DNA from 2 places in the Blautia sp. St.27G3 genome. Region 2 is predicted to be linked to the other one. Evidence: predicted binding sites of a transcription regulator. Region 2 holds the regulator's gene; the other holds the start of a gene.
What was found. Region 2 encodes HrcA, which represses chaperone genes, less so after heat shock. Its sites were predicted from a motif close to TGTTAGCACTCNNNNNNNNNGAGTGCTAACA; they were not measured.

Region 1 (15,099 bases), on a different contig from region 2:
TGCCACTGCGGAAACATTTGCAGTCTCAATCACTTTCGGGTTAACACTCATTTTCACTGCTTCCAGTACGTTGCGGCCAGCCAGGTCGATCGCCGCTGCCTTTTCAAATTCCAGCTCAATGCCGGCACGCTCTGAAGCAATCAGTGCATTCACAACATTATCTACATTACCGCCAGCCAGATAATGCGCTTCCAGCTGATTCACACCCAGATTCAAACCTGCTTTTCTCGCCTTAATCAACGGCATCACAATCTTTGCAGGCTTTACACGGCGAAGACGCATTCCTATTAAATTGAAAATACTGATCTTTACATTTGCAGCCAAGGATGAAACCCAAAGGCCTACAGGAACAACTGCAAAAAACAACACAATCAGAAGTGCAATAATTCCTATCAATACAATCCAGTGAATATTATTAACCAACATATTAACCATTCTCTTTTCCTCCCTTTTCTTTTACAACCAGCTTTGAGCCTTCTACTTTGATGATCTTAATTGAAGTGCCTTTTGAGATATAGTTTCCCACTGATATCACATCAAAATGAATGTCGTCAAAGGTGCCTACCCCCGAAGGCCTCAGATCCGTCGCTGCAATGCCCTGACGGCCCAGCAGATACTTCAGGTCGCTGGAACTTAAATATCCGCCTGCCCGATTCTGTTCCTCTTCAAGGATAATCGGCGGCTTCAGCTTTCCGCGTGACAGCAGCCCCAAAATGATTGCCGCCAGGATACCCAGCACTGCCAGCACGCCGATGGTAATCACAGCGCCCTCCATGACCGAATCCGCAAGAGCAAAAACGCCAAGTACCAGGCAGACAATTCCGCTCACACCCGGCGCAGAAAATCCTGGCATCACCATTTCCACAGCCACCAAAACAAAGCCCGCAACCAGAAGCAAAATTCCCGCTAAATTTACTGCATCCAAAATCCTTCCCCCTTTCATTGTTCATAGGTAATTGCAAAACATGTGGTTCTTAAATGCCTCTTTGTCTGTCTAAAATTATTTTATATCTTTTTTGAAAAATGAAAATACATATCCTGTGATCTATACACTTTTACCTCTGAATTGTCATCTGTCGGTCGTAAACTTACACCGCATCTTCTCAAACTTCAGCAGGCATACTGTAAACAGGCTGCTCCACCTTTGCCCGGGCATCCTTGTCTGATAGCAATAGCACCTGCCTTATCTGCGGTTTTGTCTGCGCCCGGATATTTTTCCCTGCACTGACCGTGGGAGCGTAACAAAAAAGATGGTTTCCGTCTCATTGCTTTGCAGCTCAATGCTGCCGTCCGCCTCTTTTAATATGGAAGAAACGATTGCCAGGCCTATTCCGTGCCCCTCTCCTTTTTTCGTCGTATAGCCGCGTCCGAAAATTAATTTCTGCTGCGCCGCCGGAATCTCAGGCCCATTATTTGCAATCCGAAACATATAATCAGACTTATTCTCCTCCATCTGCAAACGAATCTGCTTTTCTCCTTCTTTCTGTTTGACTGCTGTGATTGCATTATCAAGCAGGTTGGCAAGGATTTTACACAGCTCCCATGCCTCTATTTTCAGTTCCTTCAGCTGTGTACCCACTTCCAGATAAAAATCAATTCCCTGACGCTCCGCTGTTTCCAGCTTAGCCTGCAAAAGTGCGTTCACTGCCGGCTGCGCTGTCTTAAGCGCCCGGTTCACCTTCATAATGTCTTTAAACACCGGCCTCAGATATTCCCTCGCACTTTCATACTCTTCCAACTCCAGCAGGCCGTGTACAACCTGCACCTGATTCAGATAATCATGGCGCTGTTCGCGAAGCTTTGCGTTCAGATTTTCCAGATTCTCCATGCTTTCCTCATAATTCCTGCGCTGAAATCTCGTCAGGAAAAACAACCCTGCAATGGAAAGCAGACTGGAAAAAATCACGAGAAAAACAGCCAGATCCAGAATTTCTTCCCTGTATACCAAAACTTCTCCCCAAAGTGCAAACAGAATTACTGTCCCAAGCGTAAACTGCAACGTATTTACCAAAAACAGCATTCTGGAAAGCTTTCGAACTGACATATACCATCCTCCGTCAAATACAATTCTGTCGCATCTATCTTACCATATTTGCGTTAAGAAGTCATTGTTGTTTTCCTTTCAAAAGTTTTGCCTAAGTACAAAGTTCCGATTGACATCCTTTTTTATTCCTTATACAATAGCTAATACTGTGTGCAAATCCGGTATACTGTATTTTGCCGGAATGTTTTATATATATCAATACGCAAAGGAGGATTTTTATGGAACAAATGGATCAGAAAAACAACGCACCTCACGAAAACAAAATGGGTACCATGCCGGTTCCAAAACTCCTGGTAACCATGTCCCTGCCGATGATTATTTCCATGCTGGTGCAAGCATTGTATAATGTAGTGGACAGTATTTTCGTATCACAAATCAATGAAAACGCACTGACCGCTGTTTCCCTGGCGTTCCCGATTCAGAATCTGATTATTGCGGTTGCCTCTGGTACCGGTGTCGGCGTCAATGCGCTTCTGTCCAGAAGTCTCGGTGAAAAAAATTATGAGCAGGCAAACAGGGCCGCTAATACCAGTGTGCTTTTGACGATCTGCAGCTATGTCATCTTTGCTCTAATCGGCCTCTTTGGCTCCAGACTTTTTTTCAACTCGCAGACTCCAGACCCGCAAATTCGTGAATTTGGTTATCAGTATATGAGTATCGTCTGCATCTGTTCTTTCGGCGTATTTATGCAAATCACCATGGAACGGCTGCTTCAGTCAACCGGACTTACTTTTTACAACATGATCACACAGGGAGTCGGTGCCATTCTGAACATCATTTTCGACCCGATTCTGATTTTCGGTTATTTCGGATTTCCAAAAATGGGAGTTGCCGGGGCTGCCGCAGCCACCGTGTTCGGCCAGATTGTCGCTATGTGCCTTGGTATCTATTTCAATCTCCGAAAAAACAAAGAAATTCAGTTTTCTCTCAAGAAAATGCGTTTCCACGGCCCCACAGTCAAGATGATCTACATTGTCGGTGTTCCTTCTATTCTAATGATGTCCATCGGCTCTGTCATGACCTTTGGTATGAATAAAATTCTGCTGATGTTCTCATCCACTGCCGCAGCCGTATTTGGGGTATATTTCAAATTGCAAAGTTTCTTCTTTATGCCGGTTTTCGGAATGAACAACGGTATTGTTCCGATTATCGCATTTAATTACGGAGCTCGAAGCAAAAAGCGCATTATGGACACCATGAAACTGGGCTGTATCGCGGCGTTTTGTATGATGATACTTGGTCTCGCAGCGTTCAACTTAGTTCCGGACCTGCTCCTGAAAATGTTCAACGCCTCGGATGAGCTTCTCGCAATCGGCAGGCAGGCGCTTCGTACAATCAGCTTGAGTTTCCCGCTCGCCGCATTTGGGATCGTATTCGGGTCTGTATTCCAGGCGCTTGGCAATGGTGTTTACAGTCTGATCGTATCGATCTGCCGTCAGCTCCTTATGCTGCTTCCTTCTGCTTGGATTCTGGCAATGACCTTCGGACTGAACGCAGTCTGGTGGTCTTTCCCGATCGCAGAGATTGTATCCTTCGCGGTATCTGTATTTCTGTTCCGCAGAATCTACGCACAGAAAATTCGACCGTTGGAATAAACACAGGAAGAACCGTGCTTTGTTTTCAGGCCATACTGTCTGTTATACCAAAATCCTGCAGCATACCTGAGCATATTTCGCTGCAAAAAAAGTGGCGGCTGTTCAGATTCAATATCTGTTCAGCCGCCACTTTTGCGTTCTTCTGTCGTTCCACTCTCACATTTTCATTTTGTATATTTCTGTTTTTTTATATTTCGTGTTTTATACCAGCTTATCCAGCAAGGAATAACCGATTGTCCCCTCCGGCATTGCAACGCCGAAATTATCCGCAACCGTAGCGCCGACAACTGCAAATGTATCGGCTTCCTCCAGCCTGCCACTTCCCTTCATAGAAGGTGACCAGGCAAGAAACGGAACGCGCTCTCTCGTATGGTCGGTGCCTGTATGCGTCGGATCGTTTCCGTGGTCTGCCGTAAGAATCAGCAGATCATCATCCCCAAGAAGTGGCATCAAAATTCCCAGATTTTCATCGAAACGTTCCAGCTCTTCCGCGTATCCCTGGGGGTCTCTGCGGTGTCCCCACAGCGCATCAAAATCAACCAGATTTGTAAAGCAAAGCCCTTCAAAATCGCGTCCCGCTATCTCGATCGTCTGTTCCATTCCATGAACAGAACTCTTCGACTTGTTTGATTCCGTCAGTCCTTCCCCATCAAAAATATCGTAGATTTTTCCAACGGAAATTACATCCAGTCCTGCATCCTTCAACGCATTCAGCGCCGTTTTTCCAAAAGGCTTCAATGCATAATCATGCCGGTTGCTGGTGCGCTGAAACTCTCCTTTTTTTCTTCCGACGTACGGTCTTGCTATCACCCGTCCCACCTTCCATTCTTCCCGCATGGTCAGCTCACGGGCAATCTCGCAGCAGCGATAGAGCTCTTTCAGGTCAAACGTCTCCTCCTGGCCGCAGATCTGAAGCACAGAATCCGCAGATGTATAAACGATCATATGGCCAGTCGCGATTTCCTCCTCGCCAAGCTCGTCAATAATCTCTGTCCCGCTTGCGCTCTTATTTCCTATAATCACATGTCCGGTTCTTCTGGATAGCTCTTCGATCAGTTCTCTTGGAAACCCATGCTCTGAAAAAGTCTGAAACGGCTCCGTAATATGCAGCCCCATCATTTCCCAGTGTCCTGTCATGGTATCCTTTCCCTTACTCGCCTCGTGAAGCGCCGTATAGTACGCCAGCGGCTGCCCGACCGACTCCACGTGCCTGAGCGGATGGAAATTGGCGAGTCCCAGCCTTTGCAGATTCGGAATATGAAACTCCTCGACACACTCTGAAATATGTCCAAGCGTATCTGTCCCTGCATCTCCGTAATCCGCCGCATCCGCCAGTGCTCCCGCTCCGAGCGAGTCCAGTACAATCACAAAAATCCGTTTAAACCTTCTCATATTCAGACCTCCAGCCTGTTATTTGCAGATTATCTTATCACAAGATGTAAAAGAAAACAATTCCTCGTATGTAATCACTGGCACTCCCTCCTTTCTTCTCTGCCCACAGGACACGACATCCGGAGGTTTAGCCACTCCGATGTTTGGAGTGCAATCCGCCTCAGATAAGAGAGACACCCCCGGAGGTGACTTCTCTGCGTCAGAACCTCCGGGGGTGTCTCTCTTATCTGAGTGCGTCCGCTCTTATATAAAGCTCTTCTCATTCCAAAAATATGCTTTCCCAGCTTATACAAAAGCATTACACGCTTCATCATACTCATAATTCACTTTTGCAAGTCTTTCTTCCAGGTCTTTTCGTTCCACATCCACACTCGCGCAAAAATCATCTAAAGAAACATAGTGGTCGCGAAGCTGTGTGTTCACATAACTCAGCAGCATAATCGGATCCTGCGGCAAATTCATAGCTATCTCCTTTTCCAAATTATTGACTAATTGTCCATATGACTTCAGGCTTCGCCTTCCACCTCTGATTTTATATCCTCACTTGGATTACTTCTGCCCTTCCTGCTTTACATCTGCACTCAAATTTCCGTCAGCCACATGGAATACAATCGTATCATCCATACCCACTTTACCAGAAAGAATCAGACGGGCAGCCAGCGTTTCCACGTTCTTCTGTAAATAACGCTTCAGAGGTCGCGCGCCATATACCGGGTCGTAGCCACCCTCAATGATATACCCTTTTGCATCGGAATCCAGCTCCAGACGAATCTCCTGCGCCGCAAGCCGTCTGTTCAGGTCTGCAACCATCAGATCAATGATATTTCCGATATTCTCTTTGGTCAATGGCTTGAACATAATAATCTCATCGAGACGGTTCAGGAACTCCGGACGGAAACTGCCGCGCAGCTGTTCCATCACCATATTCTGCGCCTCCTCACGGATGCTGCCGTCTGGTTCAATCCCCTCCAGCAGGAATTGTGAACCGATATTGGAAGTCATAATCAGGATTGTATTTTTAAAGTCTACTGTCCGTCCCTGAGAGTCTGTGATCCGTCCATCGTCGAGCACCTGAAGAAGTACATTAAACACATCAGGATGTGCCTTTTCCACCTCATCAAACAAAACTACTGAATACGGTTTTCTGCGCACCGCTTCCGTCAGCTGACCACCCTCCTCGTATCCGACGTATCCGGGGGGCGCTCCAATCAGCCGCGACACAGAATGCTTCTCCATATATTCACTCATGTCTATACGGACAATATTCTGCTCATCGTCAAACAGACTCTCGGCCAGTGCCTTTGCAAGCTCAGTTTTGCCGACGCCCGTCGGTCCCAGGAACAGGAATGAACCAATCGGCTTGGTCGGGTCCTTGATTCCGGCTTTCGATCTCAGGATTGCCTCTGTCACCTTCGACACACCGTCATCCTGGCCCACTACTCTTCTGTGAAGCTCCTCATCGAGCGCCAGAATCTTGGCCCGCTCGCCCTGTGTCAGTTTCGATACCGGAATTCCGGTCCACCGGGAAATAATTTTAGAAATCTCTTCCTCTGTCACACTCTCATGCACCAGAGTCATCTCACGGCTGTTCACCTTTTCTTCCTCGATTGCAAGCTGCTGCTGAAGCTTCGGCAGTTCTCCGTATTGCAGCTCTGCCGCCTTGTTCAGATCATAGTTGCGTTTTGCCAGCTCAATCTCCTTATTCATTGCCTCAATCTGTTCACGCAATGCCGAAAGATTTTCTACCGCTTTTTTCTCGTTATCCCACTGGGCTTTCTGAGAATTGAACTCATCCCGTAGCTCCGCAAGTTCCTTTTGTAATACCTCAAGACGGTCCCGGCTTGGCTTGTCCGTCTCTTTTTTCAGCGCAGCCTCCTCGATTTCCATCTGCATAATTCTTCTCTGAAGCCCATCCAGCTCTGTCGGAAGCGAATCAAGCTCCGTTTTGATCAGCGCGCACGCCTCGTCTACAAGGTCAATTGCCTTATCCGGCAGGAACCGGTCTGAAATATAGCGATGTGACAGTGTAGCGGCAGCCACCAGCGCACTATCTGTAATCTTTACGCCGTGGAATACTTCATAACGCTCCTTCAGCCCACGCAGGATAGAGATGGTATCCTCAACCGTCGGTTCGTCTACAAGCACCGGCTGAAATCTTCGCTCAAGCGCCGGGTCCTTTTCGATATATTTACGGTATTCATCCAGCGTCGTCGCACCGATGCAGTGCAGCTCGCCGCGGGCCAGCATGGGCTTCAGCATATTTCCGGCATCCATGGCACCGTCTGTCTTGCCTGCGCCTACAATCAAATGCAGTTCATCAATAAACAGAATGATTTCGCCCTCGCTCTTTCGCACTTCCTCCAGAACCGCCTTCAGACGTTCCTCAAATTCACCGCGATACTTCGCTCCGGCTACCAGAGCTCCCATATCCAGCGCAAAAATCTTTTTATTCTTCAGCCCTTCCGGAACGTCGCCCCGCACAATCCTCTGCGCGAGCCCTTCCACAGCTGCCGTCTTGCCGACACCTGGTTCGCCGATCAGAACCGGATTATTTTTCGTCTTTCTCGACAGAATACGAATCACATTCCGAATCTCGGCATCCCTTCCAATAACCGGGTCAAGTTTCTGGTTTCTCGCCCGCTCCACAAGATCCTGCCCGTATTTGTTTAATGTATCATAGGTCGCCTCCGGATTGTCCGTCGTTACCCGCTGATTACCGCGCACCGTAGAAAGGGCCTGCAAAAACCGTTCCTTTGTAATACCAAATTCTTTCCAGAACTGTTTCATAGAAGGACTCGGATGATTCAGCAGTGATAAAAACAGATGCTCCACCGACACATATTCGTCTCCCATCTGTTTTGCCACATCCTCCGCGCTGACCAGCGCTTTGTTCAGATATTGACCAATATAAACATTTCCGCCTGAGACCTTCACCCGTGCATTCAAAAGCTCTTCAAGACGGTTTTCAAAGTACTCTTTCTGTATTTCCATTTTCTCAATCAGCTTGCCGATCAGGCTGTCCTCCTGATGCAACAGCGCATAAAGCAGATGCTCCTGCTCAATCTCCTGATTGCCAAACTCATAAGCGATCTTTTCCAGGTCATTCACTGCCTGGATGGATTTCTGTGTAAATTTGCTGATATTCATAAGCAAACCTCCCTTCCAGTTTTCAATATAGACCTAATTGTTAGCACTGTCAAGAGGTGAGTGCTAATTTCTTTGTGAAGAATTTGTGAAGCTGTTTCTTATAATTCTTACCTCGTATAAAAGTGTCATTTCCTGTAAATTTACAATTAATTTTCAAACAGCCGTCACGATTGTACTAGTGGCGGCTGTCGCATTTTCTTCGAAAATCGTATGGCGCAATCCTATTAGGGGAGCTAACGTGCGTTTTACCGGAACCCTGTGTAGGTCTTTCCTTTTCTCAGTGTAGTCTTTCCCTTATATTTCGCCAGCTGGCTCACTGTTACCAGCTGGTAGCCTCTCTTTTTCAAAGCCGGAATGATGATCTCACAGGCTTTTACGGTGGACAGATGGATGTCATGCATCAGAATAATATCTCCACTTTTTACGCTGTTTAATACTGCATTCACCGTATGCTGGCTGTTTCCTGTATTCGCCCAATCTCTGGTATCCACAGACCAGTAGATCGACGGAAGGCCCAGCGCGTTTAATACGGTATGATTATTATGACCATCTCCGTAGGGAAGTCTGAATAGCGTCGGCAGTTTCCCGCTGGCTTCCTGAATCTTTTTGTTGGTGGTATTTACCTGATTCTTCATAGAAGAAACTGACAGCGTGGTAAATGCCGGATGGCTATAAGAATGATTTCCAAGCTCGCATCCCATATTGGCCATACGTTTTACCACATTTTTATATCTGGAGACACTGCACCCCACCATGAAAAACGTGGCTTTCGCCTTATTCTCTTCCAGGCAGTTCAAAAGCCGGTTGGTATAAGCTCCTGGACCATCATCAAAGGTCAGTGCCACCATAGGCTTACTTGGATCTACTTCTGGTTTTACCTTTACGGAAGGATCATAAACCCCGTTACGTTTAAAGTAATAGCCTTTCTCTTCGATATAATAGGTGCCTGTTACTCTTGCGCCTGTTGCATCCACATAGTACTTATTTGTTCCGATCGTCAGCCAGCAGGATTTCTGCATCTTACCGTTCTTTCCCACATACCGGTATGATTTTCCTTCTCTGACCCACCTTGCTTTCTGCATCTGGCCGGTCTCTTTATCAAAATAGTACCGGCTTTTCCCAATCGTTACCCATCCTGTCTCCTTAACGCCGGTCTTTTCATCAAAATAATATTTCTGGCCGTCCACCGTGTAGAACCCTGTTGCTCTTGCTCCGGTCGGTTTGAGATAATACTTTCCATGGTTCAACCAGCCTATCCACAATGGCCCCTTCCTGCTGGTGTAATACATATGGTTCCTGTATTTGATCCATCCGGATGTGCGATAGCCCTTACTGTTGATGTAGAAAATCTTATCTTCTACTTTAATCCAACGGCTAGTCACATATTTTCCGTTCTCTTTTCTGAATTTGTAGCCTCCGGATTTTTTGACCCAGGTTCCGTTCACTTCCTCTGCTTTTGTCACATTTCTCAGACTGTAGGATTTCGCATTCGTTGTCTTGACCTTGGCCTCTGCCGCCACCGGAAGCCCCAATAATGTGACCAGCGTCAAAAATACCAGCAGTAATTTCTTTAAACACCTCATCTCATAACCTCTTTCTCTCTTTTGTATTCCGCTCTTCCGTCTCAACCCTTCTGTCGCCAGTTTTTTCACAAGATCCTGGATCACCGCAAGTACTGGCCTTTGTGGGAATCCCCCTGCTGCATCTTATAAGCTATAGAATTATATTAATCCTGGCTTCCCATCAAGTCAAGCGGATACTATATCTTTCACTATTTCATAAATTCTTTTTTGTTTCCTCCATAACGTCGGTCATAATGACAGAATAAAAAAGGGCGTTTTGCGCAAAAAAAGCGTAAGCCCTGTTTCTATGACTCACGCTTTTTCTATCCGGAATCACTTTAAAAGAATCTGTTAACCCCTACGCTCTTCTGTGATGATCACCTCATCATCTAATTATGCCGCTTTCCCATGCCGCCTCAGTCCTCTTGCCACCAGCTTCTTGATAAAATCATATATCACTGCAAACACTGGCACGCCAATCAAAACTCCGGCAAAACCAAACACACCGCCAAACAATGTGATCGAAAACAGAACCCAGAAGCCGCTCAGCCCTACGCTACCTGCCAGCAGCCTCGGTCCCAGGATATTTCCATCAAACTGTTGCAGAATAATAATGAAAATAAGAAAGATCACACAATTCACGGGGCTTGTGATCAAAATCAGCAGTGCAGACGGAATTGCTCCGATAAAAGGGCCGAAATACGGAATAATATTTGTCACGCCTATGATCACACTGATCAGTACTGCATTTGGAAAATCTGTCACAAAGCTCATAATCAGACAAAATGCATAACAAATCAGGCCTACCACAGCACTGTCCAAAATCTTTCCTGCAAAAAAACCGACAAACGTTTTATCAATAAATGCAAATTCTTTTAAAATCTTATCTGCTGATTCCGGCTGCAACGTCGCATATAACACTGTTTTTCCCTGTCTCGCAAAGATTTTCCTGCCTGCAAGGAGATAAATACAGATAATCACACCGATTCCAAGATTTTTTAAAAGAGTGAAAACCGATCCCACCGTATTGGCAAATCCACCCATGATGCCCTGCAACAGCGGCATCAGATCTGTGCTCATCCATGCTTCCAGTCTTTTCTCCACATCCAGAAGCGCTGTGTTTACATAGCTCTGAATCACCTCATTCCCTTCCAGCTCTACAGCCAGCCATTTGGAAAGCTGCTCTATGCTCTGCGGAATTGTATTGGCCAGAACTGCAATGCTTCTTGCCACCTCCGGAATCACCATGATAAGCAGAAGATACAGAACCAGCCCTGCCAGAACTATAACGAGCACAACAGCCAGGTTATTTGCCATGCTTTTTTTCTTATCAGGCAAGATCGCTTCTATTCTCCTTTGCAAAAAATTACAGGGCGTTTTCAGAAGATACGCCAGAACACCTCCATATACAAACGGGGTCAGAATACCTGTCACCCAGTACAGAGAGTTTCGTATCTGGTCAAAATTCCAGATAACAAAGAACAAAACAATCGCCAATGCCAGTGACATAAACATGGTCAGTGACTGATAAAAGATTTTTTTCCACTCTTCTTTTTTCATGCATACTCCTCCGGATTATAAATTAGCAGCTGCACAGGAAACTGTTTGATACAGGCCTTTCCCTATCTTAATTCAGCTTTTCCGGGAAGTCAAGTTTACAAATCCCTACTGTATCTCCGCTTCTCTTCGTAGTTCCTCCCGTTCATCCATTACCTCAAAACTCACCTGATCCGCAGGAATTACAATTTTAATCAGATCGTTGCTGTGTTTTTCCGCAATTTCACCGATCCGGGCTGCCATTTCATCCTTTGTCATCGCAATAAGCGTCTCCAGGTCTGTCTGATCCCAGAAAGACTTGATCTCCTCCATCACACCGCGGATACAGCGATCCCGTTCCCCTATTGTCAGATGTTTGTTATCTGCAATATGATAATTCAGAAGATACCACAAATCACACCATGCAAGTCCTTCCGTCTCTCCTTCCAGTGCTTTTGATAGAAAAATTCCTCCGTATTCCCCGGATGTTTTCGGTTTTTCCAGACTGCTCACAATCATGCGAAAGTTTTCTTCATTTGAAAGCACACAGGTCAGTTCCAGGAAATCCTGCTCTTCCTGGGAAAGATAATCGCTGTAATCATTGTTGAAAATATCTTCAAAAATCCGTTCATGACGCTCAAAATTTTCATTGCCCCAATCCAGAAGCGCCTGATTAAATTCTTGCACAGACTGTTTTTCGTAATCCGGTGTTTTCAGTACCAACAAAGATTCATAATCTGCCTCATCCGCATTTTGATCGCTGCCATTCTCTGTCTCCAATTCCGGAAGCCAATCCTCCTCTGCAACTTCTAAATCATAATCCCAGACTTCTTCCGCTTCTTCCATTTGGTCTTCCAGTTCGCCATCCAGTTCTTCCCAAATCTTTGCCAGCTCATCTAAATCCAGTTCCTCCCAGATCTGATTGCTTACTTCCTTTAACAATTCATCTGATACAGCTCCGCCAAATTCTTCTGCGAGTGCCTCCGGTACACGGTCTTTTACTTCACCTATCACCTCGGCCAGAAAATCTTCTACATTTCGGTAAGCGGTTTTGTCTGCCACATCCTGCAATATCTGAGAAACAATATCTGCTACAACAGACGTTGCCCTTCTTCCGACATTCCATTTCTTCTCCTCTTCCTCTGAAGCTTGTCGAAGCCCGGAAAGTACCCCATTTGTATAAATCGTATAAAGCTCTATTGCATCTGTACCATAGGTTGAATTCCCGGTATGTTCCGTAATCCAAACGCCATTGTTTTCGTCGAAAATGCCCCGGACTTCTTTTCCATTAAAATACATCTTCAGTCCATTACCGCTTTCATCCGGGTGATATTCCCAGATCAGTCCAAAAGGCTCATACGGCGCTAAAATCTCCTCCCACATGTTCCGGCTATCATCAAAATCCGTAAATGATTCCATGCGAATCTCAGAATCATTCTCTGGTAATTCACCGGTGATATCTGTTCTGTCATTTTCCTTTAACTGACTGGTCGTATCTGTCTTATTTGTAGATTCTGGCGCTGCAGACGTTGCAAATGTACTGCCCACACCCACGGTCAGCATTGCTGCAACCAATAGTGCAGACACGGAATTTTTCTTGATTTTCATAATTGCTGTTATCCTTTCTTCTATTGCGTTTTTGCTAAAACTGTTGCAAAGCGGTGTCAGGCCGCTCTTTTTCTCTTCCATTTGGATCAGAGTCATGGCATAAGAAGCCTTCGCTTTCTCGCCAAATCTGTGGACAACTGTTTCATCGCACGATAATTCCATATCCCGGTTTACCAAAATGTACATGACCCAGACAAGTGGATTAAACCAGTGCAGGCACAGGGCTGCCACCATAACAAGCTTTATCAGCCCATCATATCTTCGAATATGTACATATTCATGTTCCAGCACATAGGCAAGCGTCTCTCCATCTTCCCAGTCCGTCCGCTTCGGCATCAGAATCACCGGACGCAAAATCCCATAAGACAGTGGGGCCTCTATGCGGTCAGACTGGCGCACAGACAGTGGACGCAGCATCGGATGTGCCGCGTACCACTTGCGCAGTCTTTCTTCCACTGCCGGAAGAGAAGTACTAAATTCCCGATAGCATCTGAAATACGTAAAACCAAAGAACCCCAGGCATATTAGTACTCCGGCGAAATAAAGGATTCTCGCGAAAGAAAACAGCACCGACCCACTATTTTGGGAAACATCGCCCCTCACAGCCTCTGCCCGATACACTGTGTCGGTATCACGCACTTCGGACAGATCCCCCTTCGCCAGGCCAGACACCCCCTCTATAATGGAACCATTCGTTAAGACCATATTACCTGTCTTCGAATGATTATCTATCCGTTCCTGCATCGGTTCGTTTCTCTGAACCAAGGTATAAATACTGGCCGGAGAGGGCAAGGCCACCGGAACCAGCAGACGAAACAGCGCCACCATCCACAAAACCATAAATGTTTTCTTCGGCAGCTGATGAATCAACAGGGAACGGAGAATGACCGTCACCAGAATCAACACACTGCCACAAAAACTCATCTGCATCAAATTCACAGTTCTCACCTCATTCCAATTCTCCGACAATCTCCCGCAGCCGATCAATCTGTTCTTTTGAAAGCCTCCTGCGCCCCAGCAGAGCTGCGAACAGCTTATCCGCAGAACCATCGTAGATCTTGTCAATTAACTCATTCGTCTCCGCTTCCTGCACTGTCTCTTTGGCAATCAATGCATGACACATAAAATTCGGCTCAGAACGCTCAATCGCACCTTTTTTGATACACCGTTTAATCAGCGTATACGTCGTATTCATGTTCCAACCCACTTCTTCTTTCAAAACATCCGAAATGTATTTTGCCGTACAGTCACCGTTCCGCCATAACACATCCATTACCTTCAGTTCTGAATCAAACAATTTCACATCCATCCCTACACCTCACTTCATTTCTGCGCCATATCCCTGCGCCGGCTATTAACACCATTACAGCACATTGGTATCAGCGCACTGCCTCCATACCAATACACTACATTTGCATTACACTACTGCAGTAGTTTTTACGTTTTCATACTACCACAGTAGTTTCTCTTTGTCAACACACTACTACAGTCGTTTGTCATTAACATTCATTTGCACTAACATGAAACAGAGACCTAGCCATTTTATTACCAAATTAGCCCCCGGATAAAAGAAACAGGGCAATGGGTGACTTATTTGTCTGGCTCCCATTGCCCTGTTTCTTTTATCCGGGGCGTCCTCCTCCCAAAAACCTAGAACTCCCCGCTCATCTTCAGCTCTGTATAATCGCTCGGAATCTCTATTCCAAGCGATTCACAGACTGCTTTATTATACTCTTTCGTAAACTTCGGTGCATACTGAATCGGCATCGTAGAAATATCCGCTCCGTTTTCCAAAATATCTGCTGCCATTTCTCCGGTCACATAGCCAAGCTCATAATAACTGATCGCCAGAGTCGCAACGCCACACGTTCTGCAACACCCCTCATCGCCCGTCACCACCGGAACGCCGGCCGGACTACAAATATTTGCAATCAGTTCCGCATTCGCTGCAGCCGTATTGTCTGTCGGAACATAGATGAGATCACTCTCTATGACTGCCTTATTCACAACTGAACTGACATCATTAGAATCCAGAAATCCATATGCGGTACACACATACCCCCGTGTCTCAAGTTCCTGCGTCATCACATCTATCTGATACTGTGAATTAGGCTCAGCCGAACAATAGAGCAGTCCTATCATTTTACAGTCTGGAAACAGTTCCTGTATCATATCCGCCTGCCCGTCGAGAGGCGCAAGATCTGAGGTCCCTGAA
Region 2 (15,099 bases):
TGCGGAACATGTTCCTCTTCATTTAAAATTGCCTGATACAGATGCGCAATGCTCCAGCGCTGCGGAATGTTGTAGGAAAACAGCTCAGTCAGTGCATCTGCTGCCGGCCCTGTCGTACTGTTGCGCCAGGTCCGAAACGGCACAAGAAGATTTCCTTCCTGGTCAAACGCCATATACCCATGCATCATGGCGCTAAATCCGAGTGCTCCCAGTTTTGTAAGTGCAACACCGTATTTTTCCTGCACATCTGCAACCAGACGGCTAAAGCTATTACGAAGTCCTGTCCAGATATCATCGAGCGTATACGTCCAGATTCCGTTTTCCAGACGATTCTCCCACTCATGGTCTCCGGACGCAATCGGTGTATGCGAGCTGTCTGTCAATACTGCCTTGATTCGCGTTGAACCAAACTCAATACCAAGCACTGCCTTACCGTTTTCGATCGTCTCTCTGATTTCATTGATACGGCTTTCTCCGCCGTTGTACTTGTTTTCGGTCATATCCTTCCCCCCGGCTCTTATTTGCGGTACACTGCGCTGTTCCACATCAACTCATTTTTAAACTGACGGATCGTTGTGTCCTTATCAATATATACTGCCTCAATACCCATACATGCTGCCCAGTCTCCCATCTGCTCTGCAGTCAGGTCATAGGAGAATGCCGTATGATGTGCGCCGCCTGCCAGAATCCACGCCTCTGCGCCTGTCTGAAGATTTGGCTGCGGTGTCCAGAATGCAGTTGCAACCGGAAGCTTCGGCATCGGTTTTTCTACCTTTTTGCAGTCCACATCATTGATAATCAGACGGAATCTGTCTCCCAGATCAATCAGTGATGTCGCAACGGCCGGTCCCTCTTTTGCCGTAAATACGAGTCTTGCCGGGTCCTCTCTGTCTCCCATGGAAAGCGGCTGCTCTTTAATGCTGATTTTGCCGTCTGCAATTGTCGGGCACACTTCGAGCATATGCGCCTGAAGAATTCCTTCTTTGCCCGGTACAAGATTATAGGTGTAATCCTCCATAAAAGAGGTTCCCTTTGCGTTCTTCATTCCGCCTGTCATGATCTTCATAATACGCACCATGGCTGCTGTTTTCCAGTCTCCTTCTGCGCCAAAGCCGTATCCTTTTTCCATCAATCGCTGAATAGCAAGGCCCGGGAGCTGTTTCAGATTTCCAAGATCTCCGAAATGTGTAACGATTGCCTGATAATTCTTTTCTTCCAGGAATCGTTCAAAACCAATTTCAATTCCTGCCTGTACTGCCACGTGCTCGCGGAATTCTTTTTCATCTCTGCCTTCCAGAAGAATTTCATATTTGTCATAATACTCTTCCACAAGTGTATCAATATCACCCTTTGCTACAGCTGCTACTGCCTCTGCAATCTCATTGATCGGGTATGCATCCACTTCCCAACCAAATTTAATCTGTGCCTCTACTTTATCGCCTTCTGTTACTGCTACGTTTCTCATATTGTCTGCAATACGCATCACACGTACATGGCTGCTCTCAATCACGCCAACAGCTGTACGCATCCAGGAGCCGATCTTTTTCTGAATCGCCGCATCTGCCCAGTAACCCATGACAACCTTCCGCTCCATGCCAAGACGGCTGAAAATATGTCCATACTCTCTATCGCCATGTGCTGCCTGGTTTTCATTCATGAAGTCCATATCAATGGTATCATATGGAATTTCCTGATTAAACTGCGTGTGGAAATGCAGCAGCGGCTTTCTATACTCCTGCAGTCCGAGAATCCATGATTTGGACGGAGAGAAGGTATGCATCCAGGTAATCACACCTGCACAATTTTCATCCATATTTGCTTCATTGAAGGTCTTTCTGATCAGCTCATTCGTGATAAGCGTCGGTTTCCACACAACTTCATATGGAAGATTGCCGGAAGCATTGAGCGCCTCCACTATTTTCCGTGAATGCTCTGCGACATGGGCAAGACACTCATCTCCGTACAAATCCTGAGAACCGGTACAGAACCAGAACTGATAATTTTTTACTTTTAACATACTATGCACGCTCCTTTTCTGTGGGCAAATTGTTGTGAAGTTATGAAAAACCGGACGAGCCCTGTAAAACGGTTTTATAATTCATTCATAACTATCTGTATTTTGTGGTTATAAGCACCTATTTTTTGAATCTATTTTGATTATAATATACAGTTCTGTTTTTTACAATTTCTTAACTCTGCTTTGATTTCAAAAAAAGTTACCTTTTCCGACTTATAAATATTGCATTTGAAAAAATCTACTTTTATAATAGTAGATGAGAATACACAGAAAAGTAAATAAAGAAAGAGAGCATCTCCTATGAATATCGCAGATTTATGCCGGCAGATCACCGAAGGCGAAGATCGGCTCCTGCCGCCGGAGCATAAACTGAATACGCGTCTTGTCCATCCGGAATATTCCACCTCCGCACAGGAGGTCAAAACGTATCCGCTTCTGGAAGACGAACGGATCTTTGCGCTGTGCTGGTACATTGATCCTGCACGTACACTCCATGCCACCATGTGCCCGACTCCGGAACATTTCTGTTGCAGATATCATTTTGTGGAAGGGGAAAAAACACAGCTCCACACACACGATTATATTGAACTCGCCTACGTGGCGGAAGGCGAATTTCGGCAGAAAATTCTTGGAAAGGATATTGTATTTTCCAAAGGCGATCTCTGCCTGATTGACAAAAACTGTCTGCATCAGGACTATTTGCAGCAAAACCCAGCCATTGTGCTGTTCCTTGGCATTGCGAATGATATATTTTCCGAAATTATGGATGAAACAGTTACGACAAAAAAAATTATATCTTTTTTACAATCCGCCCTGCTGAGCCAAAAGAATCTGCAACAGTACCTTCATTTCCGTCCCGGAAATGAGGGAAGTGCAGAGCTGGAAGAAAATCTTGCGTTTTTGCTCCGCGAACTGTACGACGGAAAGATCGGTTCACGATACATTCGCAAGGGACTGCTGCTGCGTATTTTCCGAATCATCAGTACCAAATATGAATTTTCACTTTCAAAGGAACTGAGAAAAACAATGAACTGGATCGTGTTTGAAGAAGTGTCTTCTTTCATGCACACGCACTACAACAAAATCACGATCCAGGACCTGACAAATACTTTTCACTTCCAGGAAGACTACTTTAATCGTCTGATCAAAAGTAAAACAGGGATGACCTACTCCGCTTATCTGCAGCAGATCCGTCTTGATGCAGCCGAACATCTGCTCTCTTCAACTGATCTTACTGTAGAAGAAATTGCCGCAGCTGTTGGCTATCACAACAAAGGATATTTTTATAAAATCTTCCTGGACCGCTACCATATGACGCCTTCCAGGTACCGGAAAAATGTGCCCTGAGCTTGGGGATTATTTTTGTTACGCTTTGTTTTATGGCTCCCGTCTTTTCACGGCTCTTCTCCGGTATGGCGTTTTACAGCAAAAAGCGAATCCATGGGTCCGCAAAACTGATCAGCTGGCGCAGCAGTCTTCGGCCCAGCGGCATTTCTTTTTGTGAAAGAAAATCTGTCTCCTCCTCCTTTACACTGGCAGAAACGGCATCCTCCTGGTAGCTTTCAAAATTTGTTTTAAGCTGTGCGCAGAGCTCCTTGCTGTCTGCCACAAGCATCAGTTCCGTATCCTGATACACGCTCTTCATATCCGCATTAAATGATCCCACAATAGCCAGCCGATCATCTACCGCAACACTTTTTCCGTGGTATGAGACACCGCCTTCATATTCCAGCACACGAAGCCCTGTATCTAAAATCTTCTGCTTGTTCAGCGCATAGTCTACTGCGCCGAACGGATTTCCGTTGTTGGCAACTGAATTTGTCATCATTGTAACCTCCGCTGTTTTGCTACAAACCTCGGTATAGGTCTCGTACATCATGTCATCGCACATCACGTACGGTGTATGTATGATAACTTCACTGCGGGCATTCTTCATCAGTTCGGACAGCCCATAAAACACCCATGGTTCTTTCGCATACAACCCGGTCGGGTTCGAAAGTAGCGTCACCTTATTGGTACTCACCGTTTTTTCGACGTAATCTGTCGGTGTAAACCACTGTGGATGCGCGCGGCGCATGGTATCATACAACTCCCTGAGCTCCTTTTGCGCATTACGCACACGGCTTCGTTCAGACAACTTGGTATTTTCATGCCATATCTTGCAGTATTCCTGCTCCCATATCCGCTTAAAATAATCCAGTATCTGATAAATGGAACTTTCTTCGCCTCCGGTATTGCAGACCAGCATATCACGGTCATGATTTTTATAGCTGTCCTGCCCGCCAAGAAAATAGTCAAACGTATTTCGTCCGCCCAAAATATAAGCCGTTTCGTCGGCAATCAGATATTTGTCATGCATCCGGCTCATTCCGGTCCATGGGGTAAGCAGGTTGATCGGATTGTAGATCTTTATGGTCACGTTTTCTGCGCAGGCCAGCGCATAAAACCAGGGATTCCCCTCCATATGTAAAAGCGCATACATACCGTCCATCAACACCTGTACTTCCACGCCGCGCTCTGCTGCATCATACAAAGCTGCAAGCATCTGTTTCCCTGAAGTATCTGAGCGGAAATCAAACGTGGAAAGTACAATCCGTTCTCCCGCGTTCGCAATCATCCGAATCCGCTCTGCAAGCGCCTCTTCGTTATCCTCAAGCAAAGCTGCGCGGTCACAGGAAACCGTATCGCTGTAATAATCCTGCACCCGGAACTGTTCCGAGTAAGCCTCACTGACCTCTGGCGTCCGCATATAAGGAAGCACTGCACCCACGCCAAGATACAGCAGTGCAAAAACAAATGTCAGGAACAGTCTCTTTTTCACAGGCTTTTCTGATTTTTCTCCCTGTTTTAGGAAACGAGCCACCAGATACCGGACCACTGTAAAAACCAGGGCTGTCAGAACAAACACGATCAGCAGTTTCCAAAATACCATCAGAAACCACGGCTGCATGGGATTGCGAAGGCAGAGCATTGCAGTCAGAATCAGAACTGTCTGAATGATAAGCATCTGAGCATATCCCCTGCAAACCGCGAACGGGACTCTCTGTTTTTTCATGATCTTAAAATCTCCTCACTGGAATGTTCCAGATTTGCTTTCATCTGACGGATATGTTCCAGCTCTGCCTCTGTCACCTTGTCAGCGCGAAACCTGCCCAGACATTTTTCCAATGCACTGCAGTCATTTTTCAGCTGTTTCTTTTTCGTTCTGTCCAATTCTTTACCTGCATTTTTCATTGTCTGCTGCACCTGTGCAAGAAGCTTTTGCGCCTCACCGGTCACTTCAAGTGCTTCACGGCGCAGACAATCGGCTCCCGCATACTCCTGTGCTTCTTGAATGGCCCGCTCGATCTCACTGTCTGACATCCGGTCATCCGCCGTAATCACGATGGACTGTTCCTTTCCTGTGTCCAGATCCTTCGCCGAAACCTTCAAAATACCGTTTGCATCAATGTCAAACGTGACCTCGATCTGCGGTACTCCGGCCGGCGCACGCCGAATTCCTTTCAGTTTGAATTTGCCAATCGTTTTATTATCCCTTGCCATTGGCCTCTCGCCCTGCAAAACGTGAATCTCCACAGAAGTCTGGTAAGGCGCCGCTGTAGAAAATACCTGAGAATAGCGTGTCGGAACCGTAGAGTTTCTTGCCACAAGGCGTGTGGCCACACCGCCCACAGTCTCAATGGAAAGACTAAGTGGCGTCACATCCAGAAGCAGCAGCTCCTGCCCCGTTCCGGCGGCAACCAGTCCGCTTCCCTGAAGCGTGCTCCCGAGGATCGCGGCCCCCTGCGCCACACATTCGTCCGGGTTGATGTTTTTGGATGGTTCTTTTCCGGTCAGGGCCCGTACCTTCTCCTGCACTGCCGGAATTCTCGTAGAGCCACCCACCAGAAGCACTTTTCCTAGCTCCGAAGCCTTGATTCCTGCATCGGAAAGAGCATTTTGCACCGGCCCAGCCGTACGCTCCACCAAATCATAAACCAGTTCATGAAACCTGGCGCGTGTAAGCGTCACATCCATATGCACCGGCGCTCCTTTGGACTGGCTCAGATACGGGAGCACAATCTGTGTGCGCTCAGCGCTGGAAAGCTCCTTTTTCGCCTGTTCTGCTGCCTCACGGATACGCTGCATTGCTCCGAAATCTCTCGACAAATCCACATGCTGTTCCTCCCGGAAGGTCTGCACCAGCCAGTCTGTAACTCGCTGATCAAAATCATCTCCGCCCAGATGATTGTCTCCTGCCGTAGCCAGCACTTCAATCACACCCTCGCCGATCTCAATGACCGAAACATCAAAGGTACCTCCCCCAAGGTCATACACCAGAACCTTCTGTGCCTCGCCATGATCCAGACCATAAGACAACGCAGCGCTCGTCGGTTCATTGATAATTCGTTTTACCGTCAGTCCTGCAATACGGCCCGCATCCTTTGTCGCCTGACGCTGTACATCATTAAAATAAGCCGGAACCGTGATAACCGCCTCCTGCACTTCTTCTCCCAGAAACGCTTCGGCTTCCTTTTTCATCTGCATCAGAATCATTGCACTGATCGTCTGAGGCTTGTAGTCATTGCCATCAATGCGCGTACTCCAGCCAGTCCCCATATGCCGCTTCACCGAGCTTATCGTGCGGTCCGGATTTGTCACTGACTGTCGCTTTGCCGCTTCCCCCACCAGTCGTTCTCCGTTTTTTGAAAAAGCGACAATACTCGGCGTTGTTCTGCTTCCCGTACTCGTGGGTATGATCACCGGTTCCTTATTTTCCACTACAGATACGCAGCTGTTCGTCGTTCCCAAATCGATTCCTATTACCTTCCCCATTGCCACCTCCATGTTCTGCCCGCTCAGGGCCTATATAATCTGATTTTCTATCTTTTTCTGATCTTCTTTTGATCTTTTTCTGACCTTTTCTGCAACACTTGTAGAGAATTATAGGCTTCCTGAAATTATAATCAATAGCTTTTATGCTTTTTTAATACTCTTTAAAAAGTTTTAGGAAAAGGACCGCTGCACAAAAGTCGCCTTTCTGCAAACGGTCCCCTTCTCTAATCCTCAAATGTTTCTTTTAATTTATCCATAAAGCCCTTCTTCTTTGGCTTTTCACTTTTCTTTTCTTCTTCTGTTCTGCCCAGTGTATTACCAGTCTCCTGATCAAATTCCCGCAGCGCCTTCTTTGCGGCTTCATTCAGCTTGGACGGCACTTCAATCACAAGCGTCACATAGTGATCTCCACGAACATTTTTGTTGCGCAGAGACGGAACGCCCTTCCCCTTAAAACGAACCTTTGTATCAGTCTGTGTACCCGGCTTGATGGTATAAACAATATCGCCGTCCACGGTACTGATGCGGATATCTCCGCCAAGCGCTGCCTGCGCAAACGACATCGGAACAGTGGAATAAATGTTCATATCCTGACGCTGGAAGATCGGATGACGTCCCACAACTACTTCTACAAGCAGATCGCCTCTCGGGCCGCCGTTGCTGCCCGGTTCTCCCTTTTCCCGTATCCGGATACTCTGTCCGTTATCAATACCTGCCGGAATCGTAACTTTAATCTTTTTCTTGCTGGATGTATAACCAGTTCCATAACAATCGGAACATTTTTCCCGGATAATTTTTCCGGTGCCGTGACATTCCGGACACGTCTGGACATTCTGAACGGTGCCAAACAGGGACTGCTGTGTAAATACCACCTGCCCCTTGCCGCCGCATTTTGAACACGTTTCCGGGCTGGTACCTGGCTTCGCGCCTGTACCGTGACACTTTGTACACTCATCTTTTAAGGAAAGTTCAATTTCTTTTTCACAGCCGGAAATCGCTTCCTCAAACGTAATCCGAACACTGGTCCGCACATTTGCGCCCTGCATCGGTCCCTGAGATGCGCCGCGCCGTCTGCCGCCGCCAAACAGGTCGCCAAAAATATCTCCAAAGATATCCCCCATGTCGCCGCTGAAATTGAATCCGTCAAAACCGCCAAAACCACCGGCTCCCGGACCGCCCTGCTCAAACGCTGCGTGTCCGAACTGATCATATTGACGTCGTTTCTCCGGATCGCTCAGCACTGCATATGCCTCTGATGCTTCTTTAAACTTTTTTTCTGCCTCGGCATCTCCTGGGTTCATATCCGGATGGTATTTTTTTGCAAGAACTCTATATGCTTTTTTTAATGCGGCATCATCCGCATTTTTGTCTACGCCAAGGACCTCGTAATAATCTCTTTTATTTTCTGCCATAGATACCACCTACCTGACGATGCCCCTGAAGGCCTTTCCCTCAGGGGTATCGAATTGTGCTTATTTTCTGTTCTCTTTAAACTTCTCTGTAGTCTCCGTCCACTACGTCGTCATCCTGCGGAGCGCTTCCCTGTGCCCCTGCGCCGCTCATATCCGGACCTGCGCCCTGTGCGCCTGCACCTGCCTGAGCCTGCTCGTAAACCTTAGCAAACAGCTTCTGTGCGCTCTCCATCAGTTTTTCCTTGCCTGCCTTCAGATCTGCGATCTGCGCATCTGTCATTTCTTCCGGATTGGTCTTTTCCACCAGTTCCTTCAGAGCCTGGATATCTGCCTCAACTGTTGCCTTGTCAGCCGGATCGATCTTGTCGCCGACTTCCTCCAGAGCTTTTTCTGTCTGGAATACCATCGCATCTGCATCGTTTCTTGTATCGATCGCTTCTTTTCTCTTCTTATCCTGAGCTTCATACTCAGCGGCTTCCTTTACTGCCTTATCAATCTCGTCGTCTGACATATTGGAACCGGAAGTAATCGTAATATGCTGTTCCTTACCTGTTCCCAGATCCTTTGCAGATACGTTTACGATACCGTTCGCGTCAATATCAAAAGTAACCTCGATCTGCGGCACACCTCTTCTTGCTGGCGGGATTCCATCCAGACGGAACTGGCCAAGGGACTTGTTGTCCTTTGCAAACTGACGCTCACCCTGTACTACATGGATATCCACTGCGGTCTGATTATCTGCCGCTGTAGAGAATACCTGACTCTTCTTGGTCGGAATCGTTGTATTGCGCTCGATCAATTTCGTCGCAACACCACCCAGTGTCTCGATAGACAGAGACAATGGCGTAACATCCAGAAGAAGGATATCGCCTGCACCGGCATCACCTGCAAGTTTACCACCCTGAATGGAAGCGCCGAGTGCAACGCATTCATCCGGGTTCAGGCTCTTGTTCGGCTCATGTCCGGTCAGCTGTTTTACCTTATCCTGTACGGCCGGAATACGTGTGGAACCACCAACCAGCAGTACCTTGGAGAGCTCGCTTGCCGCAAGTCCTGCATCCTTCAGAGCGTTCTGTACCGGAATAATCGTACGCTCCACCAGGTCATGTGTCAGCTCATCGAATTTCGCTCTTGTCAGGTCCATCTCGAAATGCTTCGGACCGGTTTCGTTCGCTGTGATGAACGGAAGGTTGATATTCGTCGTTGTGGAAGAGGACAGCTCTTTCTTTGCTTTCTCAGCTGCTTCCCGCAGTCTCTGCAGCGCCATCTTGTCGCCGGAAAGATCAATGCCTTCTTTTGCCTTGAAATCAGCGATCATATAGTCTGTAATCTTCTGGTCGAAATCATCTCCGCCCAGTCTGTTGTCACCGTTTGTCGCAAGTACTTCGATTACGCCCTCACCGATCTCAATAATGGATACGTCGAACGTACCGCCGCCAAGGTCGTATACCATGATCTTCTGCTCTTTTTCGTTGTCCAGTCCGTATGCAAGCGCTGCCGCTGTCGGCTCGTTAATGATACGCTTTACGTCAAGACCTGCGATCTTTCCTGCATCCTTTGTCGCCTGACGCTGTGCATCATTGAAGTATGCCGGAACTGTGATTACTGCCTCTGTCACTTTCTCACCGAGATAGTTTTCTGCATCCGCTTTAAGCTTCTGAAGAATCATCGCGGAAATTTCCTGCGGTGAATATTTTTTTGCATCAATTTCTACTCTGTAGTCACTGCCCATGTGTCTCTTTATTGAAGAGATTGTGCGGTCAGCGTTTGTCACTGCCTGACGCTTTGCCGGTTCGCCGACAAGACGCTCTCCTGTTTTTGTGAATGCCACTACGGACGGTGTTGTTCTGGAGCCTTCTGTATTTGTGATAACTACCGGCTTTCCGCCTTCCATAACTGCTACGCAGCTATTGGTTGTTCCCAAATCGATACCAATAATTTTTCCCATAATTGTTTCCTCCTTGAATGATTAACCTGCTCTAAAATCTATAATTAAAATGTTCTTGCCTTTAATTTGCCACCTTTACCATGCTGTGCCGCACGATACTGTCTCTGTAAAGATAGCCCTTCTGGAATTCCTCCACTATGATATTCTCTCCGGCCTCATCATCCTCCACATGCATCACTGCATTGTGGAAATTCGGATCAAATTCTTTGCCGAGCGCTTCAATCGGCGTCACACCGATACTCTCCAATGTAGTAAGCATCTGCCGGTATACTTTTTCCATTCCCTGTACGAACGCATCCTCTTTCTGTTCTTCAGTCAGGCCTGCAAAACCGCGTTCAAAATTGTCAATTGTGGGAAGGATCTTCTCAATCACGCTTTTCGCTCCGACTTCATACATGGCAGCCTTTTCCTTTTCGGAACGTTTGCGGAAATTATCAAACTCAGCCATCTGCCGCTGCACCCGGTCTGTCAGCTCTTCAATCTGGACATCTCTTTTATCTTTTTTCTTTTTGCCGAACAAAGAGCGCTTCTTCTGATCGTCCTGCTCTTCTGAATCTTCCTGCATCTCTTCCATCTCTGATGCAGCAGACTCTTCCGTCTCCTGTGTGTCGTCTATGACTTCTTCCGCCTCCGCAGCGTCTGCCTGCGCTGCAGCTTCCTCCAGAATTTCTTCCTGTCTGTTCTCTTCCACTGGCTGTTCCACCTTTCTACTCTTTCTTGAATATCTGATCAAGCTGTACCATCAGCGTCCTTAATGTACTGACCACTTTATCATAATCCATACGCTTCGGACCAATCACACCGATCCTTCCATACATTCCTTCACCGATCTCATACGTAGCCGTGACAACGCTGCAATCCTGCATGGACTGAATGGGCGTCTCCTGACCGATGTAAACCTGGATTCCGGTTTCCTGATCCACATCACCGCTGATCATATCGACCAGGTCCTTTTTTTCTTCAAACGCGCTGATCAGCTCACTCGCTTTCTCACTGCTGCTCAGCTCCGGATATTTAAAAATGTTCGTCGCGCCGCTCGTATAGATTTCCACGTCATTTTCCGACTGAATCGTCTCGGCAATGACGTCCAGCACCTGATTGACCACCTCGCTGTGAATGCCTGCCTGTTCTTTCAGCCTTGCAATCGTGCTTAAATTAATCTCCTCGAGTGTCAGTCCGTTCAGCGCTGTGTTCAATAAAATATTCATCTCCAGCACGGTCTTTTGATCCAGCCCATGCTCTATGGAAATCATCTTATTTTTCACTACATTTCCTTCCGCAACAATAACGGCAAGAATCTGCGATTCACTGACAATCGACAGCTGAATAAACTTGAGCTTTGTCCGGTGGTACTGCGGTCCGGAAATCATCGCTGCATAATTTGTATTCGTCGCCAGGACTCTGGCAAGCTGCTTGAGCAGCAACTCCATTTTATCCTGCCTCTGAATCATCATCTCTTTCATTTCCGTGACTTCCCGGTCTTTTTCTTCCATCATATGATCTACATACAACCGGTAGCCGGCATCGGAAGGAATACGTCCTGCTGAAGTATGCGGCTGAAGAATCAATCCCATCTCCTCCAGGTCCGACATCTCATTTCGTATGGTAGCGGAACTCAGATTCAGGTCGGCATATTTTGAAATAGTCCTTGAGCCAACCGGCTCACCGGTCTCCAGATACGTTTTGATGATTGCTTTTAAAATCGTCCATTTCCGATCTGTGAGATGCATCTGAACTCCTCCCTTCTTCTCTGCTTGTTAGCACTCTCTTGTTTTGAGTGCTAACACCTTACGTTGTAAATATAATACTGTCATAGTCTTTTGTCAATAGCCTTTTTCATTTTTTTCAAGAAACATCCTGTCAGCGGCTGTCGAATCCCCTCGTTTGATATGAATTGACTTTTTACCTGAATGTGATATAGTATAGCAGTAACAAACTTCTGTTTGATTCTGGAAAGGACATATTATATGAAGAAAGAGACTATCATCGGAATCATACTTTCGGTTCTAGCACTTATTGCGCTGGGACTTCTGGTCATCTATCTGACCACACAGCACATGGACGTGCTTTTTCCGTCGGAAGGCACCTTTGCCGAGAGAAATGCAGAAGCTGTGATTCTTGCACTCCACGAATCAGACAAGGTTTCTGAATCAGAAACCAGTGTGCCAAACCAGTCACAGACGGACGAGACAGAGCATTCTGCTTCCGGTATTTTTACGATCTGGGTCGGCGATTCCAGAACAATTGGAATGCGCGATGCCGTTAAAAATGACGATGTTTACATAGGCGCTTCCGGCGAAGGTTACGACTGGCTCTCTGCAAACGGTCTTCCACTGCTGAAAAAGGCCATCAAAGATTATCCGGAAGCTCCCGTAGTGTTCAATTTTGGTGTGAACGATTATGACAATATGGAAAATTATCTCACCTTGTATACATCTCTTCTCGATAAATATAAGGACACGCACTTTTACTTTCTGTCAGTAAATCCGATTGATCCTGACATATGCAAAAATATTACAAATGAAGAAATCACAGATTTTAACAATCATCTGAAAAATACGTTTGGTTCCGCTTATATAGACAGCTATTCCTATCTACTCATGAAAGAAGCCGGTACCATCGACGGCGTACATTATTCCGGAGACAATTACCGGTTAATTCATACTTTTGCCGCAGAAGAAATTGCTAAACTAGAAACAGAAAAACCTACTACACGCTAAGCAAAAATTCCGCCATAACACAATTACTCAAGTCAATTCCCCGCGGGGTCAGGTATACCTGGCCCTCTTTTTTTTGCAGCAATCCAAGCTCCATCTGACGCTTCAGGACATCCCCGTATACCTCATCCATGGATTTTCCAAAACGCCGGGCAAAATCTGCCATACTGACACCGCGAATCATGCGCAATCCCAGAAACATGAACTCTTCCATCTGCTCTTCTACACTCAGTATTTCCCGCTTCTTATTTAAAAAACCATCGTTTTGATACGCTTCCATCTTTTCCGTATTCTGACAGCGAACGCCGCGCAGCAAAGATGACGCGCCAAGTCCGAATCCGACGTAATCAGTTCCCTGCCAATAACCTTTATTGTGACGGCATTCGTACCCCGGAAGCGCATAATTGGAAATCTCATAACGATGCATCCCTGCTTCTGCCAGCAGTGTTTCCGTTCTGACATACATGCGCCGCTCTTCTTCCTCTGATGGAAGATATTCCGGTTGTTCTCCTCGATCCCGCCGTTTTACATCCTCTGCATAGCGATGATAAAAAGGGGTGCCCTCTTCGATTATCAGACTGTAGGCGGAAATATGCTCCGGTTTTTTCTCCAATACACAGCGTATGGTTTGCTCCCAGCTGTCTGGTGTCTGTCCCGGCAGCGCTGACATCAGATCAATATTGATATTATCAAATCCTTCTCTTCTCGCAAGCTCATACGTTCTCTCAAAATCCTTCCAGGTATGAATTCTTCCTAGAAGGCCAAGCTCTCTGTCATCCGCAGATTGCAGGCCAATGCTGAGCCGGTTGATGCCTGCTCTTCGATAGCTGCTCAGTTTCTCTGCATCTACAGTACCAGGATTACATTCCAAAGACACCTCCGCTTCCGGCTCCAGATGAAACTGACTGCGCACAAGCTCCATAATCTCGGTAATCCATTTTGCATCGAGAACAGACGGTGTGCCTCCACCAAAAAATACCGTGATTACACGGTATTCTTCATGATATGGAAAAGCCTTTATTTCTTTTTTCAGGGTACTAAGATATGATTCCTGTAGTTTGGAGCTGGACGGAAAGGACAGGAAATCGCAGTAGGAACATTTTTTGATACAGAATGGGATATGAATGTAAATCTCAAGGTCTTTTGTTTTTTGCATGGTGTTTCTCCGGGAAAATTTTTACAGGTACGCTTAGACGCGTATCGTTTTTATATCGTCTTTCATAAACTTACTTTTTTATTTTTAACTCATTTTTACACACTTATGTGAGATGGATTACATGGGTTGGTCTGATTATGAGCCATTTTCTATTTCGAAGGTTGTCCCGCGAAGTGGGAGGCCTGCTGCCTTCTTGAGTCTCACAAGGCCTTCTGTAGCCAGTGTGACGGTGGATTCTACGTGAATGTAATCCGTTGCACTGTAGTCAAACAGGATATTGGCCTGCGCAGGAAACTCGTCGTCTCCGTCCCAGAACAGGAATTGCATTGGGATGCATACAAAACATGGAAGTATAAAGCCTACATCTGCCTGGGACAGCATCTCTCCACCCAGGGCCTGTGCTGCTTCTCTCAGTTTATCAGGCTTTCCTTCGAAGGTCGCTGCAAGTGGTTTCAGGATATTTTTCTCAAAAGCCGGTGCAAATGGGCCTGCGTTTTTCAATTCGCGAAACGGTACCCAGCGATTCTGAAAATACGCTGTTTCTTTGCTGTACCAGAACAGATTGTAGATGTCCAGGCGGACGTTTACCGATACTTCTTCCAGCGCTTCGGATGCCTTGTCGTCAGCCCCTCCACGCATAAGCCAGTCAGACAACGCAAAGATCTGGCCGGTCTGCCTGTGCACTCCGTACTTCTGTCCGAAATGAAACAAGGTCAGATATTCTCCTTCCTGCTTCAGCTCTGGAAGCCTCCGGCACAGCTTTTCCTGATCCAGTTCCAGAAATTTCAGCCGCCAATCCTCACACAGCTTTTCATAATTTGATGCCCGTTTTTCTTTCATTTTTATTTATCATCCAGCTTCAACACGCTCATGAAAGCCTTCTGCGGAATTTCGACATTTCCGATCTGGCGCATCCGCTTCTTTCCTTCCTTCTGTTTTTCCAGCAGCTTTTTCTTTCGTGTAATATCACCGCCGTAACATTTCGCCAGGACATCCTTGCGCATTGCTTTTACTGTCTCCCGGGCAATGATCTT

Region 1: a site for HrcA is predicted at 8,217-8,247, ahead of clpB (ATP-dependent chaperone ClpB). Genes of this name have one in related genera too.

What each region holds. Positions count from the first base shown of each region.
Region 1 is NZ_BAAGFO010000005.1:94,606-109,704, forward strand. It holds gene floA (flotillin-like protein FloA) at 1-435, opposite strand, end outside; gene AC6I2O_RS19080 (NfeD family protein) at 428-925, opposite strand; gene AC6I2O_RS19085 (sensor histidine kinase) at 1,184-2,044, opposite strand; gene AC6I2O_RS19090 (MATE family efflux transporter) at 2,263-3,639, shown strand; gene AC6I2O_RS19095 (phosphopentomutase) at 3,841-5,031, opposite strand; gene AC6I2O_RS19100 (DUF4250 domain-containing protein) at 5,317-5,493, opposite strand; gene clpB (ATP-dependent chaperone ClpB) at 5,581-8,178, opposite strand; gene AC6I2O_RS19110 (polysaccharide deacetylase family protein) at 8,424-9,761, opposite strand; gene AC6I2O_RS19115 (AI-2E family transporter) at 10,134-11,300, opposite strand; gene AC6I2O_RS19120 (M56 family metallopeptidase) at 11,406-13,814, opposite strand; gene AC6I2O_RS19125 (BlaI/MecI/CopY family transcriptional regulator) at 13,834-14,193, opposite strand; gene AC6I2O_RS19130 (ABC transporter substrate-binding protein) at 14,535-15,099, opposite strand, start outside.
Region 2 is NZ_BAAGFO010000003.1:509,482-524,580, forward strand. It holds gene AC6I2O_RS16510 (xylulokinase) at 1-500, opposite strand, end outside; gene araA (L-arabinose isomerase) at 518-2,017, opposite strand; gene AC6I2O_RS16520 (helix-turn-helix domain-containing protein) at 2,318-3,364, shown strand; gene AC6I2O_RS16525 (phospholipase D-like domain-containing protein) at 3,438-5,072, opposite strand; gene dnaK (molecular chaperone DnaK) at 5,069-6,832, opposite strand; gene dnaJ (molecular chaperone DnaJ) at 7,057-8,244, opposite strand; gene dnaK (molecular chaperone DnaK) at 8,321-10,192, opposite strand; gene grpE (nucleotide exchange factor GrpE) at 10,254-10,883, opposite strand; gene hrcA (heat-inducible transcriptional repressor HrcA) at 10,900-11,922, opposite strand; gene AC6I2O_RS16555 (SGNH/GDSL hydrolase family protein) at 12,160-12,912, shown strand; gene hemW (radical SAM family heme chaperone HemW) at 12,902-14,065, opposite strand; gene AC6I2O_RS16565 (DUF3786 domain-containing protein) at 14,201-14,905, opposite strand; gene lepA (translation elongation factor 4) at 14,908-15,099, opposite strand, start outside.